DNA from 2 places in the Exiguobacterium sp. SH5S13 genome. Region 1 is predicted to be linked to the other one. Evidence: a T-box and tRNA genes for the amino acid it is inferred to sense, from the RefSeq annotation. Region 1 holds a T-box; the other holds one or more tRNA genes.
The links. A T-box is a leader RNA that pairs with one kind of tRNA and senses whether it is charged. The one in region 1 lies ahead of EVJ30_RS11860 (valine--tRNA ligase), so its partner is inferred to be a tRNA-Val.

Region 1 (9,257 bases):
AAAGAAGGTTGATGTCTTACTTGCGTAACTCTTCAAGACGCGCGCGCACGGCGTCACGCTTGTCGAGGTAGTCTTTCTCTTTCGCTTTCTCTTCGTCGATGACGTGAGCCGGTGCTTTGCCGGTGAAACCTGGGTTACCGAGTTTCTTCTGCACGCGTTCGACTTCTTTCTCGTACTTCGTCACTTCTTTTTCAAGACGGGCGATCTCTTCTTCGAAGTTGATCAAGTCGGCGAGCGGGATGAACAGCTCCGCGCCCGTCATGATCGCTGACATCGATTTGTCCGGTGCCGTCAAGCCACGACCGATTTCGAGCTCGGTCGCGTTCGTGAACTTGCCGATCGTCGCTTCGTTCTCGCTCAAGTAGCCTTGTGTCGTGTCGTCACTCGTCGCGATGAACAGTTGGATCGGTTTCGACATCGGTGCGTTCACTTCCGAACGGATGTTACGAACCGAACGGATGACGTTCATGACCGCTTCGAACGCCGGTACCGACTCCGCATAGTGGAGGTCGTCACGACGCGTCGGATAGCTCGCACGGACGATCGAGTCGCCTTCGTGCGGCAAGTGCTGCCAAATTTCCTCTGTCAAGAACGGCATGAACGGGTGCATGAGACGCATGATCGAGTCGAGCGTATGCGCGAGTACCGAACGTGTCGTCGCTTTCGCCGCTTCGTCCTCACCGTAGAGCGTGAGTTTCGCCATCTCGATGTACCAGTTACAGAACTCTTCCCAGATGAAGTTGTACAAGTAACGACCAGCTTCACCGAACTCGTACTTGTCGACGAGGCGCGTCACTTGGTCGACCGTATCGTTCAAGCGCGTGAGGATCCACTTGTCGGCGAGCGTCTTCTCACCTGAGAGGTCGATGTCTTCAAACTTCATCCCATCCATGTTCATGAGGGCGAAGCGGCTCGCGTTCCAAATCTTGTTCGCGAAGTTCCATGTCGATTCGATTTTCTCCCAGTAGAAGCGCAGGTCGTTCCCCGGTGTCGAGCCCGTGAGCAGGAACCAGCGGAGCGAGTCGGCACCGTACTGGTCGATGACTTCCATCGGGTCAACGCCGTTACCGAGCGATTTCGACATCTTGCGGCCTTCCGAGTCACGGATCAGACCGTGGATGAGCACGTCGTTGAACGGCTGCTTGCCCGTGAATTCGAGCGATTGGAAGATCATCCGCGATACCCAGAAGAAGATGATATCGTAACCCGTGACGAGCGCGCTCGTCGGGAAGTAGCGTTTGAAGTCTGCTGAATCCGTGTCCGGCCAGCCCATCGTCGAGAACGGCCAGAGCGCTGACGAGAACCACGTGTCGAGCACGTCTTCGTCTTGATGCCAGTTCTCACTATCAGCCGGCGCTTCTTTGCCTACATACACTTCGCCTGTCTCGTTATGGTACCAAGCCGGGATGCGGTGGCCCCACCAAAGTTGACGGCTGATGCACCAGTCGCGGATGTTTTCCATCCAGCGGAGGTACGTGCCTTCGAACCGCTCTGGGACGAAGTTGACTTTCGTCTCGTCGTTGCCTTGTGCTGCGAGCGCCGCTTTCGCGAGCGGCTCCATATCGACGAACCATTGCTTCGACAAGTAAGGCTCGATGACTGCGCCTGAACGTTCCGAGTGACCGACCGAGTGCGTGTGCGGCTCGATTTTGACGAGCGTGCCGTCTGCTTCTAAGTCTTTGACGAGCTGCTTGCGGCAGTCGAAGCGGTCGAGCCCTTCGTACTTGCCAGCATTCTCGTTCATCGTCCCTGACTCGTCCATGATGAGGATGCGCGGAAGCTCGTGACGGTTCCCGATTTCAAAGTCGTTCGGGTCGTGCGCCGGCGTGATCTTCACGCAACCGGTACCGAACTCGACGTCGACATAGTCGTCCGCGACGATCGGGATCTCACGGTTCATGACCGGGAGCATGATCGTCTTCCCGACGAGGTGCGCGTAGCGCTCGTCTTTCGGGTTGACGGCGACGGCCGTATCGCCGAGCATCGTCTCGGGGCGTGTCGTCGCGATTTCGATGTGGCCTGAGCCGTCAGCGAGCGGATATTTCATATGGTAGAACGCGCCTTCGACTTCTTGATAGATGACTTCGATGTCGGAGACGGCCGTTTTTTGTGCCGGGTCCCAGTTGACGATGTACTCGCCGCGGTAGATCAAGCCTTTTTCATACAAACGGACGAAGACTTCCTGGACCGCTTTTGACAGTCCCGCGTCGAGTGTGAACCGTTCACGCGAGTAGTCGAGGCCGAGGCCGAGTTTTGACCACTGGGCACGGATCGTGTCGGCGTACTCGTCTTTCCATTCCCACGTCTTCTCGAGGAACTTCTCGCGTCCGAGGTCGTAACGCATGATGCCGTCCTCACGGAGCTTCTGTTCAACTTTCGCCTGTGTCGCGATACCGGCGTGGTCCATCCCTGGGAGCCAGAGGACGTCATAGCCTTGCATGCGCTTCAAGCGCGTGAGTAGATCTTGGAGCGTCGTATCCCACGCGTGTCCGAGGTGAAGTTTCCCTGTGACGTTCGGTGGCGGGATGACGATCGTGTAAGGCTGTTTCGAGTCGTCCTCGTCCGCCTTGAACACGTTGTTCTCCATCCAATAGTCGTACCATTTCGCTTCCGTCGCACTCGGGTCGTACTTCGTCGGCATGCTGATTTCGTTTGTTTCGTTGGTCATTGTGCCAATCCTCCTCTATCTGTCTACACAAAAAACGGCTACTCTCGTCCTTAACGCTAAGGACGAAAGAAGCCGTATCTTCCGCGGTACCACCTTAGTTCGCCAACACGTGGCGCCCTCAAAATCGAATAACGGTCGATGGACCGGACCTTCCTACTTGATTCAAAAGGTCAGCTCCGAGGCGACTTCCGCACACTTCCCTCGCGACCTTGCACCAAGCGGCCGCGTCTCTAGAAAGGAGTGTTGTTGCGTACTATTCCTCATCATAGCTTTTAAACGTATCTGTTAAACAATTGTAGCGATTGAAGACGTTTCAGTCAAGATTACAGTGAAAACTCTTGTTGCAGCTCTTTGAACGTCGCATCGACCGCAGCGAGCGTCGCGTCGATATCCTCGTCCGTATGCACAGTCGACAAGAACAAACCTTCAAACTGTGACGGTGGCAAGAACACGCCACGCGCCGCCATCTTCTGATAGTACGAGCGGAACATGTCGAGGTTCGACGTTTTCGCCTTCTCGAAGTTCGTCACTTTCTCGTTCGTGAAGAAGAAGCCGAACATCGAGCCGGCCCGGTTCGTGTCGTGCGGGATGTTATATTTCTCGGCCGCTGCCGTGAAGCCTGCCGCGAGGCGGTCGGCTTTGCGCTCGAACTCCTCGTAGTGCTCAGGCTTGAGTTGCGACAGCGTCGTGTAGCCGGCGATCATCGCGAGCGGGTTGCCTGAAAGCGTCCCTGCTTGGTAGATCGGCCCTTGCGGTGCGATGTGTTCCATGATCTCCCGTTTGCCGCCGTATGCGCCGACCGGAAGGCCACCGCCGATGACTTTGCCGAGGCACGTAAGATCAGGCGTCACGCCAAAGTAACCTTGGGCGCAATTGTAACCGACGCGGAAGCCGGTCATGACCTCATCAAAGATGAGGAGCGCGCCGTTTTGTTCCGTGATTTCACGCAGTCCTTCGAGGAATCCTGGCTGCGGCGGGACGAAGCCCATGTTGCCGGCAGCCGGCTCGACGATGACGCCGGCGATGTCGTCGCCGTGCTTCTCGAACGCGATGCGAAGCGCGTCGAGGTCATTGTATGGGACGGTGAGCGTATGGCTCGCCAAGTCTTTCGGGACGCCCGGTGAGTCCGGGAGACCGAGTGTCGCGACACCTGATCCGGCCTTGATGAGGAGCGAGTCCCCGTGGCCGTGGTAGCAGCCTTCAAACTTCAAGATCTTCGTCTTGCCCGTATAGCCGCGTGCGAGGCGGAGAGCCGCCATCGTCGCTTCCGTACCGGAGTTGACCATGCGGACCATCTCGATCGATGGGACGCGGTCGATGACGAGCTCGGCCATCTTCGTCTCGAGCTCCGTCGGTGTCCCGAACGTCCAGCCTTTTTCAGCCTGATCTTGGATCGCTTTCATGACGACCGGGTCGCGGTGACCGAGAATGAGTGGTCCCCATGAGAGGACGTAGTCGATGTACTCGTTGCCGTCGATGTCGTAGACACGTGAACCTTCACCGCGTTCGGCGAAGATCGGCGTCATCCCGACCGATTTATAGGCACGGACCGGGCTGTTGACCCCGCCCGGCATGAGTGGGAGTGCTTGTTTGAACGCTGCTTCTGAGCGAGTTTGCTTGTATGTCATGCGAATTCTCCTTCCAAATAGCGACAGACGTCTTTTGCGAAATACGTGACGATCAAATCGGCACCGGCCCGTTTGAAACCGACCATCGTCTCCATGACGATACGTTGTTCATCGATCCAGTCGTTCATCGACGCCGCTTTAATCATCGCATACTCCCCGCTCACGTTATACGCCACGATCGGCATATCGAGCGAGTCGCGCATGTCGCGGATGATGTCCATGAACGCGAGCGCCGGTTTGACGATCATAAAGTCGGCACCTTGCTCGACGTCCGACTGTGATTCCCGGAACGCCTCGCGGCGGTTAGCCGGGTCCATCTGATAGCCTTTGCGGTCGCCTTCACCAGGCGCCGACTGCGCCGCGTCACGGAACGGGCCGTAGTACGCCGATGCGTATTTGACGCCGTAGCTCATGATCGGGATGTGGCTGAAGCCGTTTTGGTCGAGCCCTTCGCGGATGGCGGCGACGAAGCCGTCCATCATCGAGCTCGGCGCGATGATGTCTGCGCCCGCTTGCGCTTGCGTGATCGCCGTCTGGACGTGAAGCGGTAGTGACGCGTCGTTATCGACGTCACCGTTCTTCACGATGCCACAGTGGCCCGTCGACGTATATTCACAGAGGCACGTGTCGGCGATGACCGTGAGCTGTGGTGCCCACTCTTTCACTTTGCGGATCGCTTCTTGGACGATGCCGTGGTCGTGGTACGCTTCCGTGCCTTCCGGGTCTTTATGCTCAGGTACGCCGAACAAGAGGACGGACTCGAGCCCGAGGTCAACGAGCTCACGGATCTCGTCTTCGAGACGATCGAGCGAGAAGTTGAAGACGCCAGGCATCGAGCTGACTTCGCGTTTAATATTTGTCCCTTCGACGACGAAGAGCGGATAAATTAAATCTTCTTTCCGAACATGGTTTTCACGTACGAGTGCACGCATCGACTTCGACGAGCGCAGACGACGGTGACGGTCGAATTGGTTCATGAAAAATCTCCCCCTACACACTGTATTAATGCATCCATAGTATAACACTCAGGCACTCGGACCGGTAACGTCGAAACTTCTCGGACGGCCTGCTCGGTCACTTCACCAATGGCGTACCACGTCCCGTGGAACCGCTCGAGGTAAGGCGTGAGCGCGTGGACGGCGGACGGACTGAGCACGAGCAGCGCCTCGACATGTTCGAGCGCGGCCGCTTGATCGGCCGTGAGTGCTTTCTCGACCGTCTCATAGACGACCCAGTCGTACACATGCGGCAATTGTCGCATATGCTCGGTATTCGCCAAATCTCCACGGGCGAACAAGACGACATCGTCCTCACCGACGACGTTCGCCAACTCGCGGAACAACGCCTCGCCTGTATACGTCTCCGGCATGAGCGAAACGGTGAATCCTTCTGCCTCGAGCGCGTCCCGGGTCTTCTCGCCGACGGCGGCGACACGGACGTCACGCGACACGGCATAGAGCGCCGGGACGGCCGTTTGACTCGTGACGACGAGCCAGTCGAACTGAACCGTAGGCATCGGATGCCCGGTCAAGCGTGTCTCGATCATCGGGACGTGATGAACGGAAAGACCGCTCGCGTCGAGCAAGGCCCGTTGCGAAGCGGTCAGTCGTTTTGTCCCTGTGTACCAGACGTCACACATTGACCGAGGCGAGGATCTCGCGTCCGCCGCGTCCGAGCAAGTCGTCAGCGACGTCTTGACCGAGCGCGACTTCGTCCGTTGACGTTTTCGTCACACGGAGCACGTCTTTGCCGTCGACCGAGGCGATCAAGCCGGTGAGCGTGACCGTGTCCCCGTCGACCGTCGCGTAACCGCCAACCGGTACGTGGCAGCTGCCTTCGATCGCCTTCAAGAACGTCCGCTCCGCTGTGGCAGCTTTCGCCGTCACGTCATCGTGAAGGAGCTGTAAAATCTGCGTCACTTCGGCGTCGTCTTTCCGGCTCTCGATCGCGAGTACACCTTGTCCGACGGCCGGTACCATCATGTCGGCGTCGAGCGCTTCGAACTTGACGCGGTCGGTCCAACCCATACGTTCAAGTCCCGCTTTCGCGAGCAAGATGGCGTTGAAGTTCTCGGTATCGAGTTTTTTCAAGCGCGTGTCGATGTTGCCACGAATCCATTGGATCTCGAAGTCCGGACGGGCCGCGAGCATCTGTGCACCGCGACGGAGCGAGCTCGTCCCGATGACCGCGCCTTGCGGCAACGTCTCGAGCGTATAGCCGTTCTCGCAAATCAAGACGTCACGCGCGTCGACACGTTTTGGCATACAGCTGATAAAGAGGTCTTCCGGCAGTTCGGCCGGCACGTCTTTCATGCTGTGGACGGCGAAATCGATGTCACCGGCGAGCATCTGCTGTTGGATTTCTTTGACGAACAAGCCTTTCCCACCGACTTTCGACAGTTGGACGTCGACGATTTGGTCACCTTTCGTCACGATTTCTTTGATCTCGAACTCGTTCTGGGCCCCGGCTTGCTTCAATTGTTCGATGACCCATTTCGTCTGTGTCATCGCGAGTTGCGAGCGGCGTGAGCCGACGATAATTTTACGCATAATGTTTAGTCCCCTTCATAGAAAAAGGCGACGAGATCCGCCGCCTTTTTGGTTTGTATTAGCGCATCAATGCGCGAAGTGGTGCTTTAGCCGCCATCGCTTCTAGCTCTTCCGGTTCTGTATCCGCAGCCGGAACGTCGACGTCTAGGGCGAACGCTTCGACGAACTGGGCGATGCGCGTGTTCGCGTCCGGTTGAGCGGCCGCGTCTTTAATGTAGTCGATCGGTTCACGAAGCATCTGATTGATGATCGACTTCATGTGCTTGCCGATGACTTTCTTGTCCCGGTCCGACAGATGGTCGAGCTTGCGCTCAAGACTTTCCATCGTCTCTTCTTGGACGGTGAGCGCACGTGAGCGCAACTCGTTCATGATCGGCACGACACCGAGCGTGACGAGCCATGCTTGGAACTCTTGGATCGCCTCATCAATCTTCACTTCAATCTTTTCTGCCTCGACGAGACGGGCTGCCAAGTTTTTATTGACGATCCCGTTCAAGTCATCGACATCAAACAAATGGACGCCCGGAAGCGACCGGACCGCTGGATCGATATCTCGCGGCACGGCAATGTCAATGAGAAGAAGTGGTCGTTCCCGACGTAGCAATTGCGCTGCGGCAACGTCATCATACGCGATAACGGCTTCTTTGGCGCCGGTCGAGCTGATCAAAATATCGGCATCGAGCAGTCCACAGGCAATCTCGCGGATCGAGTGGGCCCGGCCTTTGAACTTGGCAGCGACCGCTTTCGCTTTACTTTCAGTCCGGTTGAAGACGGCAATTTGTTTGGCGCCGGCTTCGAACAAGTTGAGCGTTGTCAGCTCACCCGTCTCACCTGCACCGACGACGACGACTTGTTTGTCATCGAGGCGCGTGTACATCTCTTGCGCGAGCGCGACCGCAGCCGAGCTGACCGATACCGACATTTCCCCAATTTGCGTGTCAGTATGGGCCCGTTTGGCGAGCGTCACGGCTTCTTTGAACAATTTATTAAACACCGTCCCCGTCGTCCCGTTCTCTTGGGCGCGGAAGAAGCTTGACTTGACTTGTCCTAAAATCTGCGTTTCCCCGATGATCATCGAGTCGAGACCCGACGTGACACGGAACAAGTGACGAATCGCTTCCTCGCCTTCACGGATCGACAAGTATGGTGTGAACTGATCCATCTCTAAATCAAACCAGTTCGCTAAAAAACGTTTTGTATAATAACGACCCGTATGGAGCTGGTCTGTGACGACGTATAGCTCGGTACGGTTACAGGTCGACAAAATAACCGATTCAAAAATGCTTTTCTCTTCGCGGAGCGCAATCATCGCGTCCACGATTTCTTGCTCCCCAAACGAGAACTGCTCCCGAATCGCGACAGGGGCTGTCTTGTTATTTAGTCCAACGACGACAATATGCATGTACCTCTTCCCCTCATCTAAAATCACAGTGGCGGTTGTCTTTTTTTACGTCTCTATCGTACATTATAACAATTTTTATTTAGGAACTATAATCTTCTGTTCGATTTTCGTGAAATAATTTAAGAACTTTTTGTGACGAAAAAAAGTAGAAACGGTCAAATTGGCCATTTCTACTTGTTTCGTCATTTTAGTGACGATGAATCTGTGATAATCGTACTTTCCGGCTTGTCTTCTTCTTCCGACTCGAGGTAATGTTGTCGCTCCTTCAATTTATAGATGCGGACGATGTTTTTGACGACGACTTTCGCCACCGCATAAGTCGGAACCGCGATCAACATCCCGATGATCCCAGCCAGGTTACCGGCCACGAGTAAGACGATGATGATCGTGAGCGGATGCACTTTGAGCGTCTTCCCTTGAATGAGCGGGGAGATGACGTTCGCCTCGATCTGTTGGACGATGATGATGACGAGGATGACCCAGAGCACTTTGATCGGATCTTGGATGAAGGCGACGACGACGGCCGGTGCCGCCCCGAGGAACGGTCCGACGTACGGGATGATGTTCGTCACCATCATGAAGAGTGCGAGCAAGATGGCGTAGTCGACACCGACGATCCAAAGACCGATGAGCGACGTGATCCCAACGAAGAACGCGACGATCAGTTGGGCGTGCACGTAGTTTTTAACGGTCGTATGCATGTCATTCAAAATTTTACGTGTCTCTTTCTCATAGCTCGATGGGAGCAGCTTGACGATCGAGTCCGGCAAATGCTTTCCGTCAAGCAGCATATAGAGCAACATGAATGGAATGACGACGATCGTGATGACAGCTGATGTAATGAATCCGATGACTTGGCCGAATGAAGAAGCGATATTGCCAAAAATATCACCGAGGTATGTGGTGACATTGTTGGTCAAATCGGTGAACATGTCATCGTTCTCCGCCATGAAGCGCGACAGGAACTCGTTTTGCATGAGCGAGTCACGCACTGAGAACGCTTGTTGCTG
Region 2 (9,257 bases), on a different contig from region 1:
AACGGGAAAAGTTTTATTCCGATGATCATTGGATTTGGTTGTAACGTCCCAGGTATTATGGCGGCACGGACGGTCGAGGAAGAGCGGGAGCGGCTCGTCACGATTTTCATTTCACCGTTCATGTCGTGCTCGGCGCGTCTGCCGATCTATGCCGTCTTCGCTGCCAGTTTTTTCGCATCAAACCAAGCGCTCGTCGTCTTATCGCTCTATATGCTCGGGATCGTCCTGGCGTTGATTGCCGCGAAAATATTCACGTCCGTATTGGCGGCGGAAGATCGGAACAGCCTCTTTATCGTCGAACAGCCTCCATACCGTGTCCCCCAAGGGTTGACGCTTTGGCGCAGCACATGGCAAAAGGCGAAAGGGTTCGTCCGAAAAGCAGGTACGTTCATCTTTGGCGGTTCCGTCTTCATTTGGTTACTCGCCTATTCCGGTCCAGCCGGAATGGACGTCCCGATGAATGAGAGTTTTCTCGCTATGATTGGTGGAGTCGTTGCGACGTTGCTGATTCCACTCGGTTTCGGGACGTGGCAGGCCGGCGCTTCGCTCATCACAGGTTTTTTGGCGAAAGAAGTCGTCGTATCGACGATGGCGATCATTTATGCGGTCAGCGAATCTGACTTGTCCGCTTCGTTGCTTCCCGTGTTTACGCCGTTGAGCGCATATAGTTTCATGGCGTTCGTCCTCTTGTACGTCCCTTGTCTAGCGACCGTCGCCGTCATTCGGCGCGAGGTGGGAAGTGCCAAATTGACGTGGGTCGCTAGCCTTTATGGGCTTGGTGTTGCGTACGTCGTATCACTGATGATCTATCAAATCGGTCGTCTGTTCGGATTGTCTTAACAAGGAGGGAATCATATGTTCTTATTTGATTTACTGATCGGTCTTGCCGTATTCGGGTACGCCGCCTATTCGCTCTATCGCTACACCCGCAAAGCAAAAGCCGGTAAATGCGCCACTTGCGAAATCGCACCGACTTGCACGACATCCTGTGATGCCGCTGACTGGGATAAAATCATTGCGGAAGCCTTACACGCTGATAAAAAAAGTTATCATCAATGAAAAACGGACTAGCGCATTGTTTCGCGCTAGTCCGTTTTTTCATTGGAAGATATGTAATGCGGTGACAATGATCGCGACCATCAAAATACCGGGCAGTAAGTTGGCGACACGAATCCGGGTGATCCCGACCAGGTTCAACCCGATGGCGACGATCATGACGCCCCCGGTCGCCGTCATCTCCAAAATAAAGTCATCCATGAGCGACTCCGGAATGAACTTCATGATCTGGATGGCGAGCAACGCGATCGCTCCTTGGTACAACAAGACCGGTACGGCCGAGAACATGACGCCGATGCCTAGCGTCGAACTGAGCACAAGCGCCGTGAAACCGTCAATCAACCCTTTTGTATAGAGGACGTCATGGTCCCCGCGCAGACCGCTGTCGAGCGCACCGATGACGGCCATCGCCCCGATCACAAAGATGAGCGTCGCCGTGATGAAGCCTTCCGCGATGCTCGACTTACTTTTTCCACCGAGACGCCGTTCCAACTGATAGCCGATCTCGTTCAACTTCTCGTCGAGCTTCCACCATTCGCCAAGTGCGGCTCCGATAACGAGACTGCCGATGACGATTAAAAAGTTCTCACTCTTCATGCCCATCTGCACGCCAAGCAAGACGACGGCGAGACCGATGGCAGCCGTGACCGTCTCTTTCATCCGCTCGGGGATTCGGTGAAACAGCAGCCCGAGTAATGTGCCGACCACGATCAAGGCCGCATTGACGATTGTTCCGGTTAATACCATCGTATAATTCCCCGTTTCTGTATGTATTGAGAGGAATATACCAACTGTTTATGTGGGCTGTCAATTAAAAGAATACACAAAAAAAGCCACTTCTCGTAAGAAGTGGCTGCGCGGAAACCCACGTTCCTATGGGTTTCGCATCGGGTTTGGCACCCAAGTGATTCTGACTGGGCTCGAACCAGCGACCTCTACCCTGTCAAGGTAGCGCTCTCCCAGCTGAGCTACAGAATCAGGTCGTGTCCTCTCTTTAGGACACTATTAATATATCAAGAAACTAATGCCTTGGCAACTGTTTTTTAAAACTTTTTTTATTTTTTTCACCGCGTCATTTCTTCCCGCTTCATGTGACGGCATAGACGCTCCAAATCGCCGACATAAACGGACACGATCATGCCTCCGTGTTCGGTGTCACGGTCCCAACGCAAGCCGTTCGATTTCGCGACGCATTGTGACGGCACGTTGTCCGGGTGGATGAGCGAAATGATGTCTTTCTCGCCTTCCTCGAACGCATGTTGCATGAGACGCGCGGCCGCTTCACGGCCGTAGCCCATGTGCCAGTGCTTTGGTGCTAGCCAATAACCGACCTCGAGCTCGATTTTGCCATCAAGTTCATGCAAGAGCGTCCCGGCATGGCCGATCGGCTCATCACTGTGATGTGTCATCAGTTTGAGGAGTCCGGTCTGTCGGCCCGTCGTATATCGGGCCAATTGTCTCTCGAACCATTCGATTGTCTGTTCATCCGTATATGGCTTGCCGTCCGGACTGATAAAGCGCATCACCCGCGGATCTTGGAGTAGCGATTTTACGAAATAGAAATCGGAGATCGTGTAAGGTTCAAGCCGTAGACGTTCTGATTGCAACTCTACAAGATTCATTTTTCCCGCCCCTTTCGTTCACAATCTGAATTATTCAATTCCCGTTTTTAGCTCGTTTCAATCCTATTTACGCCACGACTTTCAACCCGACGACGCTTCCGATAATGAGCGTCAAGAAGAAGATACGCCACCGGTCGCTCGACTCGTTCAAGTACAGCATACCGAGAATCACTCCACCCGCCGCGCCGATTCCGACCCAAATCGAGTAGGCGAGCCCGAGCGGCAGCGTCTCGAGCGAACGTGACAACAAATAAAAACTTAGTGCGAACGTCATGATTGAAAGAAGCGACCATTTTAAAATCTGATAGCCTTTTGATTTTCCCATGAAGAAAACAGCAAGCATCTCAGCGAGCCCAGCCCCGATTAAAAATGTCCAACTCATGCCGGCTCACCTCCTGTCACTTGCTTCAAACCGACCACACCGATGAGGAGCGTCGCGATAAACAACAGCTTCATTCCCGTCATCGTCTCATCAAACAAAATATTTCCGACGATGACCGTCCCGACAGCACCGATACCCGTAAAGACGGCGTACCCGGTGCCGGCCGGTAATACACGGAACGACATCGCCAACAAGCCAAAACTGACAATCAATAACACGACGGTCACGACGGTCGGTCCTAATACGGTAAACCCATTCGATAATTTCATCGTCGTCGCCCAAACGATTTCAAGAAGTCCGGCGAGCATGAGCCACACCCAAGCCAATTGTTCTTTTTTCATGTCCATCCGACTCCTTTCTTAAGAATTTTAAATGCTGCATGCTGTCGTTGCGCTCGATTCGTTTCGAACGAAAAGAGTGAAAGCAACGCTCCGTCCAAAAAGCAATAGTACGCATCATATACGTCGTCGAGCGATTGTTCCGGTAAATCGCCCCGCTCCATCGCCAAACGGAACTGCTCTTTCTCAAACGTTTGGAGCTCGGTCTCGACCGACCCGATCGTCGACTCGATGAAGGCGCGTAGCTCAGGCGGCGGTACGAGCAGCATTCGTTTCGTCAGCATCCATGTCTCTTCTTCTTCGAAGAAATGAATCAACGCTTCAACGATCGCCTCGATCCGTTCGAGCGGTGCCGCCCCGTCAGACGCGTCCCGTGCTTGTTCCCAAGCTCGCTGGTAACGCTCGGCCATCTGTTCGACGACTTGTTTGAACAGCTGTTCTTTTCCTTCGATGTGCGCATATAAAGACGGCTTCTTAATCCCGACATCTTCGGCGAGCGCCGCCAAAGACAGTCCTTCATATCCTTCAAGCGCAAACCGGCGTCTGGCAGCCTGTTCAATTCGCTGTTTCGTGGTCATGTGCGATCTACCCCTTTCATCTCCCCTCACTTTAACTAACGAACGGTAGGTAGTCAAACTTCCGGATTGAGTTTTTGTACGGACAACGCCAAAATGAGAAGAGACCGTCAGAGGAAGGGAGGAATGATTGTATGATCGAACAGTTTAGTTTCACCTTGCCGACCGAGACGATGCGCGGCCGAAAACGAATCGTCCGCGTCTACCGCCCTGACTTCGCTCGTACCGACGAGGCGTTGGCCGTGCTCTATATGCATGACGGCCAAAACGTCTTCGACGGCAAGACCGCGACAATCGGGGAAGGTTGGGCGATTGACCGCCATCTCGACGATTTGCAACTACCGCTCATGGTCGTCGCCATCGCAAGCGCCCCCGATTGGCTCGACCGCTATGACGAGTACTCGTTCTATGAAGACGAGATGCTTTATAAACGCATCGGGCCCGAGCTCGCTAAGACCCGGCCGACACTTGGCGGCAAGGGGCGTCTCTATGCCGACTGGCTCATGTTGGAGCTGAAGCCGTGGATTGACGCACGCTACGCGACCAACCCGGATGACGTCGGCGTGATAGGTAGCTCGATGGGCGGCGTCATCTCGCTCTATATGATGGCGACGTATCCGGCAATCCGTCGTGTCGGTTCACTGTCGACGGCCGCCTGGGCCAACCTCGACTCGCTCATTCGTGAACTGAAACAAACTGACCTGTCCGCCCGGCTCTATATGGATATCGGCACGAACGAAACGAGCGGACCGATCACGCCCGAGGACTACTTATACACGAATGCGAAACTCGTCGAGACGATCGCTCGGACCGGCATCGCCTTCCGCTATGAAGTCGAGCCTGGGGCGGTCCACAACGAGATTGCATGGCGACGTCGGTTGCCGAACGCGCTCGCATTTCTGTATGAACTCTCATGACATGAAAAGACGCAAAGGCGGTCGCCTTTGCGTCTTTACTTATTGTTTTCTATTAGATGACCCAGTTCCCATCACGCATGATGGCTTCGCGTGTCCCGTCCTCGAGCTCACCGTCGATATTCATTTCGGCCGAGCCGATCATGAAGTCGACGTGTGTCATCGAGTCGTTCGCACCATTCTCAGCGAGTTCTTCGGCCGACATCGCCGGTCCGCCTTCGAGGCACGTCGAGTAGGCACGACCGAGCGCCAAGTGGCACGAGGCGTTCTCATCGAACAACGTGTTGTAGAAGAGGAGTCCTGAGTTTGAGATCGGCGAATCGTCCGGCACGAGTGCGACTTCTCCGATGCGGCGTGCCCCTTCATCAAGGTTCAACAGTTCATCGAGTGCCGCCTGCCCTTGTTTCGCTTCCGCTTTCACGACTTTTCCGCCTTCGAACCAAAGCGTGAACCCGTCGATCAAGTTTCCGCTGTAGCTGAGCGGCTTCGTGCTCGACACGTGTCCTTCGACCGCATCTTTATCGGCGAGCGTAAACACTTCCTCCGTCGGCATGTTGGCGATGAAGTCGACGCCGTCCAGGTTCGGACCGCCGCCGCCGAGGAAGACGTGCTTCTTCGGAAGACCGATCGTCAATTCCGTGCCTGGTGCTTTGTAGTGAAGTTTCGCGTATTTCTTGTCCGTCAACAGCTGCGCCCGCGAGCGCAACGCTTGATCGTGCTCGTCCCAGGCGGCAACGACATCGTCTTGGTCCATTCGTGTCGCTGCGAAAATCGCTCTCCACAGGGCTGGAACCGCATCTTCACGGTCTGGGAATACTTTTTTCGCCCACGCTTCAGAAGCACCGGCCACGATTGACCAGCTGACATTATCACTCATGACATACTTACGCCATTTCGCGAGCGCGACACCAGACGCCCGGTTCGAGTCGGCGATGCGTGATGATTCGACACCGTTTAGCGCGTCGGGATCGTCGCTGACGATCGACAAGAACGCCGTCTTCTCTTCCGCGAGTTGCTCGAATCGTGCTTTGAGCCACTCCGGGAACTCCTTGAACGCTTCATTCGGTGCGTTGAAGTAACGCACTTTCGTCGTCTCTTCATCGCTCCAGTTGACGTACACTTGTTTCGCCCCGGCCGCGTAGGCCGCTTTCACGATTTGACGGACGAGCGGTGCTTGGCTAATATCGGCTCGGACTTCGAGCTGTTGACCCGGTTGAATGTTGACACCTTTTTTGACGGCAAGCTCAGCATAACGGGCAAATTCTGCCTCGGTCGGTAAAGTTACAGTAGACATATGTACAGTTCCTCCTTTTTCACTTACACCTATCTTCTTAAATTTTCGGAAAAGTTGCAACCAAATCGCAAAAACGGGCATATTAGTAGATGTAGAGAGAAGGAGGAGAAAAACATGTCAGATTGGAAAACGACTTATTCACACTTTTTAAACAACGCCCAAACCGACTTCACCGAGAACGAACAGCTAGGTGACTTATTAGTCCAAGGAGAACTCGCCCTAGCAAAAGTCACGGTCGACGTCGCTTCAAACGAAATTAGCGACATCGAACGGGAAGAGGAGCTCACACTGTACTTCCAAATGAAACAACTGCTCAACATGCTACGCGCCGTCTACAACGCCCAGTTCGAGATGCAGCCCGACAAGCAACACGCCCTCGTCGCGGCCGTGCTCTATTTCGTCTCACCGTTCGACGCAATCCCGGACGACGCCCCGCTCGGACTGTTTGACGACGCTCAAGTCATCGACTACGTCCACGAACAGCTAGCAAGTGATATCGACCGCTTTCATAACGAGTTATAATCTTTCAAGACTTGAAATTAAGGCTTCATCGGAGTACGCTTGCATGAGTTCATGCAAAGGAGGCGTATGGCGCCTTAGCCACTCATATGTACGCAAAATCACGTAAACGGATCGCTGTCGAGACAGTCCTTTTTATCATCGCCGGAACGATTCTACAATCTATCTTTGTCGGCCTGCTCCTAAAGCCGAATGAAATCGGGTCCGGCGGGATTGTCGGCATCACGCTCATCGTCAACGAGCTGTTCGGCACACCGATCGGACTCACCCAGTTGGTGCTAAACATCCCGCTCTTCATCATCGGGATCAAATATCTCGGGAGACGATTTATTCTCATGACAGGACTCGTCGTCGTCCTGTCATCGATTTTAATCGATGCGCTGCCTGTACTCATTCCACCGACGCCACTCGACGATCCGCTCGTCGCGTCCGTCTTCAGCGGGATCGTCTCGGGACTCGGTTTGGCACTTTTGTTATTTGCCGGGGCGTCGACAGGCGGACTCGATATTTTGGGGAAAGTCATCTTCATGAACAACCGCAACTTATCGCTCCCGAAAATCTTTTTGACCCAAGACCTCATCGTCTATATTCTCGTGTTCATCACGTTCGATATTAAAGCGGTCATGTACGCACTCGTCCTCAGTTTTGTCCGGTCGCGGACGCTGTTGACGATCCATCGCTTCTTCTCCGCCCAAAAACAGTGTTTCATCATCTGTAAAAAAGCGGACGAGATCAACTTGGTCATCAAACAGAACTTGAAGCGTGGGGTCACGATCATGGACGCGACCGGCGGCTATTCGAACGACGCGAAAAAAATGCTATACGTCGTCGTTCAAAACAATGAGATTCCAAAGTTGCGTCAAATCGTCTCAGACATTGATTCCGAGGCGTTCGTCACTGTCTCAGAAATCGACTCAATTGTCGGTAACTTTAAAGAACATTCGTATACACTTTGATCGACAGCATCGTGCTGTCGATTTTTTTGTGTAATAAATACCCGAACGGTCCGATAATAAGGATGAGCCTCAGAGACATATACAGAAGGAGGTGCATAAGTTGTCTAGCCACACTTTGCGCCAATCAGTCCCCGCTCTTCTCGTCGGGACGTTTTTTATCGGTCTATTCGTTATCTTATTCAGCCCTTATGCGTTAAGGGAGACGAGCTTGTTCGTCTACTTTATGATCATCGCACTCGTCGCCACCGTGGTAAGCGGGAGTGCCGTATTGCGCCATCACGGGATGCGCCGCTATATCTATCTTCTCATTAGCGCTGGCAACGTCTGTTTCATCGCTTATTTGGTGGGACACCGCTTTACCACGGCGATGCCAATTGACATGATGCTGTTCATTCAAAACTTCTTTTATTTGATCATGGCCCTCATCGTCATCACCCAATCGATTGAAATTAGAACGTTGAAGTTGCGTACGTTTGATGTGTTCGCACTGCTCAGCTTTTTGATTGTCGGTGCGTTGCATATCTTTTTTTACACAAAGAACGGCGGCCAGTATGTCACGAATTTGAACGGCTTTGAAGAACAGATGGTGCTCATCAGCCTTTACATGGTGCTCGGTTTCTTATATTTGAATCGCATCGTGACATCCGGGCAAGGCTTCCGCGTGATGCTCCTCATCGGGATTCTCGGTTTTACAACCGCCTCGATCATCAATGAGCTGCAGTTGTTCACCGGTATCGGCCATGAGCTCCTCCATTTGCTTCAAGTAATCAGTATTCTCATCATTTCAATCAGTTATTTGTTTGATGAATCGACAGAAGACGTCCTCGCTCATGATTCTGTGTTTGATTACGTCATCTACAGTACGATTGTCATGTTGTACATGCTCGCCTCGGATCGACTGCTCGGCACCTCGATCATCGACTCGATGATTGCGAACGCGGTGTTGCTGCTCCTCATCCGTCAATTCGTTGTCGCCAAACAGAACGCACTCATTAGCCATCGGTTACATACCGTCAATACAGACCTCGAAGTCGCAGTCACGACGAAAGCCCACGAGCTCGAACTCCGTGAACAACAGTACCGCTCGCTGTTCGCGTATCACGCAGAGCCCATCTTTTTGTTCGACCTTGACGGCGAAGTGTTGTCCGTCAACGAAGCAGGGAGCTCTGTCCTCGGTCATGACACCGAGACGCTCATCGGATCAAATATTTTAGACATCATCGAACAAACGGATCGATCCGCCTATACGAACGTGTTACGTGACCTTACGAACGGACGTCCGCAAACATTAGACGTCAATGTCGTGACAGAAGATGGTTCGGCACGCGTTTGGCAATTGATGAACATCCCGATGATCATTGACGGGGAAGTCGAAGGCATCTATGCCATCGTCAAAGACATCACGCAAATGATCGTCCAGCAAGAACAGATCATGTACCAGGCTAACCACGATAGCTTGACCGGGCTGCATAACCGTTACGCGCTGCAAGAACAGATTGAACGCCTGATCGCGGACGGCCGCTCGTTCACACTCATGTTCTCCGACCTCGACGGGTTCAAAGAAATCAACGACCAGTTCGGCCATCATATGGGTGATCAGT

Region 2: it encodes a tRNA-Val, which carries the amino acid that the T-box ahead of EVJ30_RS11860 (valine--tRNA ligase) is inferred to sense. The anticodon was not compared.

Annotation. Positions count from the first base shown of each region.
Region 1 covers NZ_SJUS01000024.1:490-9,746, forward strand. Annotated here, with positions in the region: gene EVJ30_RS11860 (valine--tRNA ligase) at 17-2,668, opposite strand; T-box leader at 2,724-2,944, opposite strand; gene hemL (glutamate-1-semialdehyde 2,1-aminomutase) at 2,992-4,296, opposite strand; gene hemB (porphobilinogen synthase) at 4,293-5,273, opposite strand; gene EVJ30_RS11875 (uroporphyrinogen-III synthase) at 5,270-5,935, opposite strand; gene hemC (hydroxymethylbilane synthase) at 5,928-6,845, opposite strand; gene hemA (glutamyl-tRNA reductase) at 6,904-8,247, opposite strand; gene EVJ30_RS11890 (AI-2E family transporter) at 8,430-9,257, opposite strand, start outside.
Region 2 covers NZ_SJUS01000003.1:72,584-81,840, reverse strand. Annotated here, with positions in the region: gene feoB (ferrous iron transport protein B) at 1-840, shown strand, start outside; gene EVJ30_RS03060 (FeoB-associated Cys-rich membrane protein) at 856-1,059, shown strand; gene EVJ30_RS03055 (DUF554 domain-containing protein) at 1,099-1,803, opposite strand; tRNA gene EVJ30_RS03050 (tRNA-Val) at 1,962-2,034, opposite strand; gene EVJ30_RS03045 (GNAT family N-acetyltransferase) at 2,121-2,678, opposite strand; gene EVJ30_RS03040 (DMT family transporter) at 2,746-3,060, opposite strand; gene EVJ30_RS03035 (DMT family transporter) at 3,057-3,386, opposite strand; gene EVJ30_RS03030 (TetR/AcrR family transcriptional regulator) at 3,398-3,976, opposite strand; gene EVJ30_RS03025 (alpha/beta hydrolase) at 4,108-4,890, shown strand; gene EVJ30_RS03020 (aminopeptidase) at 4,943-6,181, opposite strand; gene EVJ30_RS03015 (YkvA family protein) at 6,296-6,703, shown strand; gene EVJ30_RS03010 (YitT family protein) at 6,790-7,656, shown strand; gene EVJ30_RS03005 (putative bifunctional diguanylate cyclase/phosphodiesterase) at 7,772-9,257, shown strand, end outside.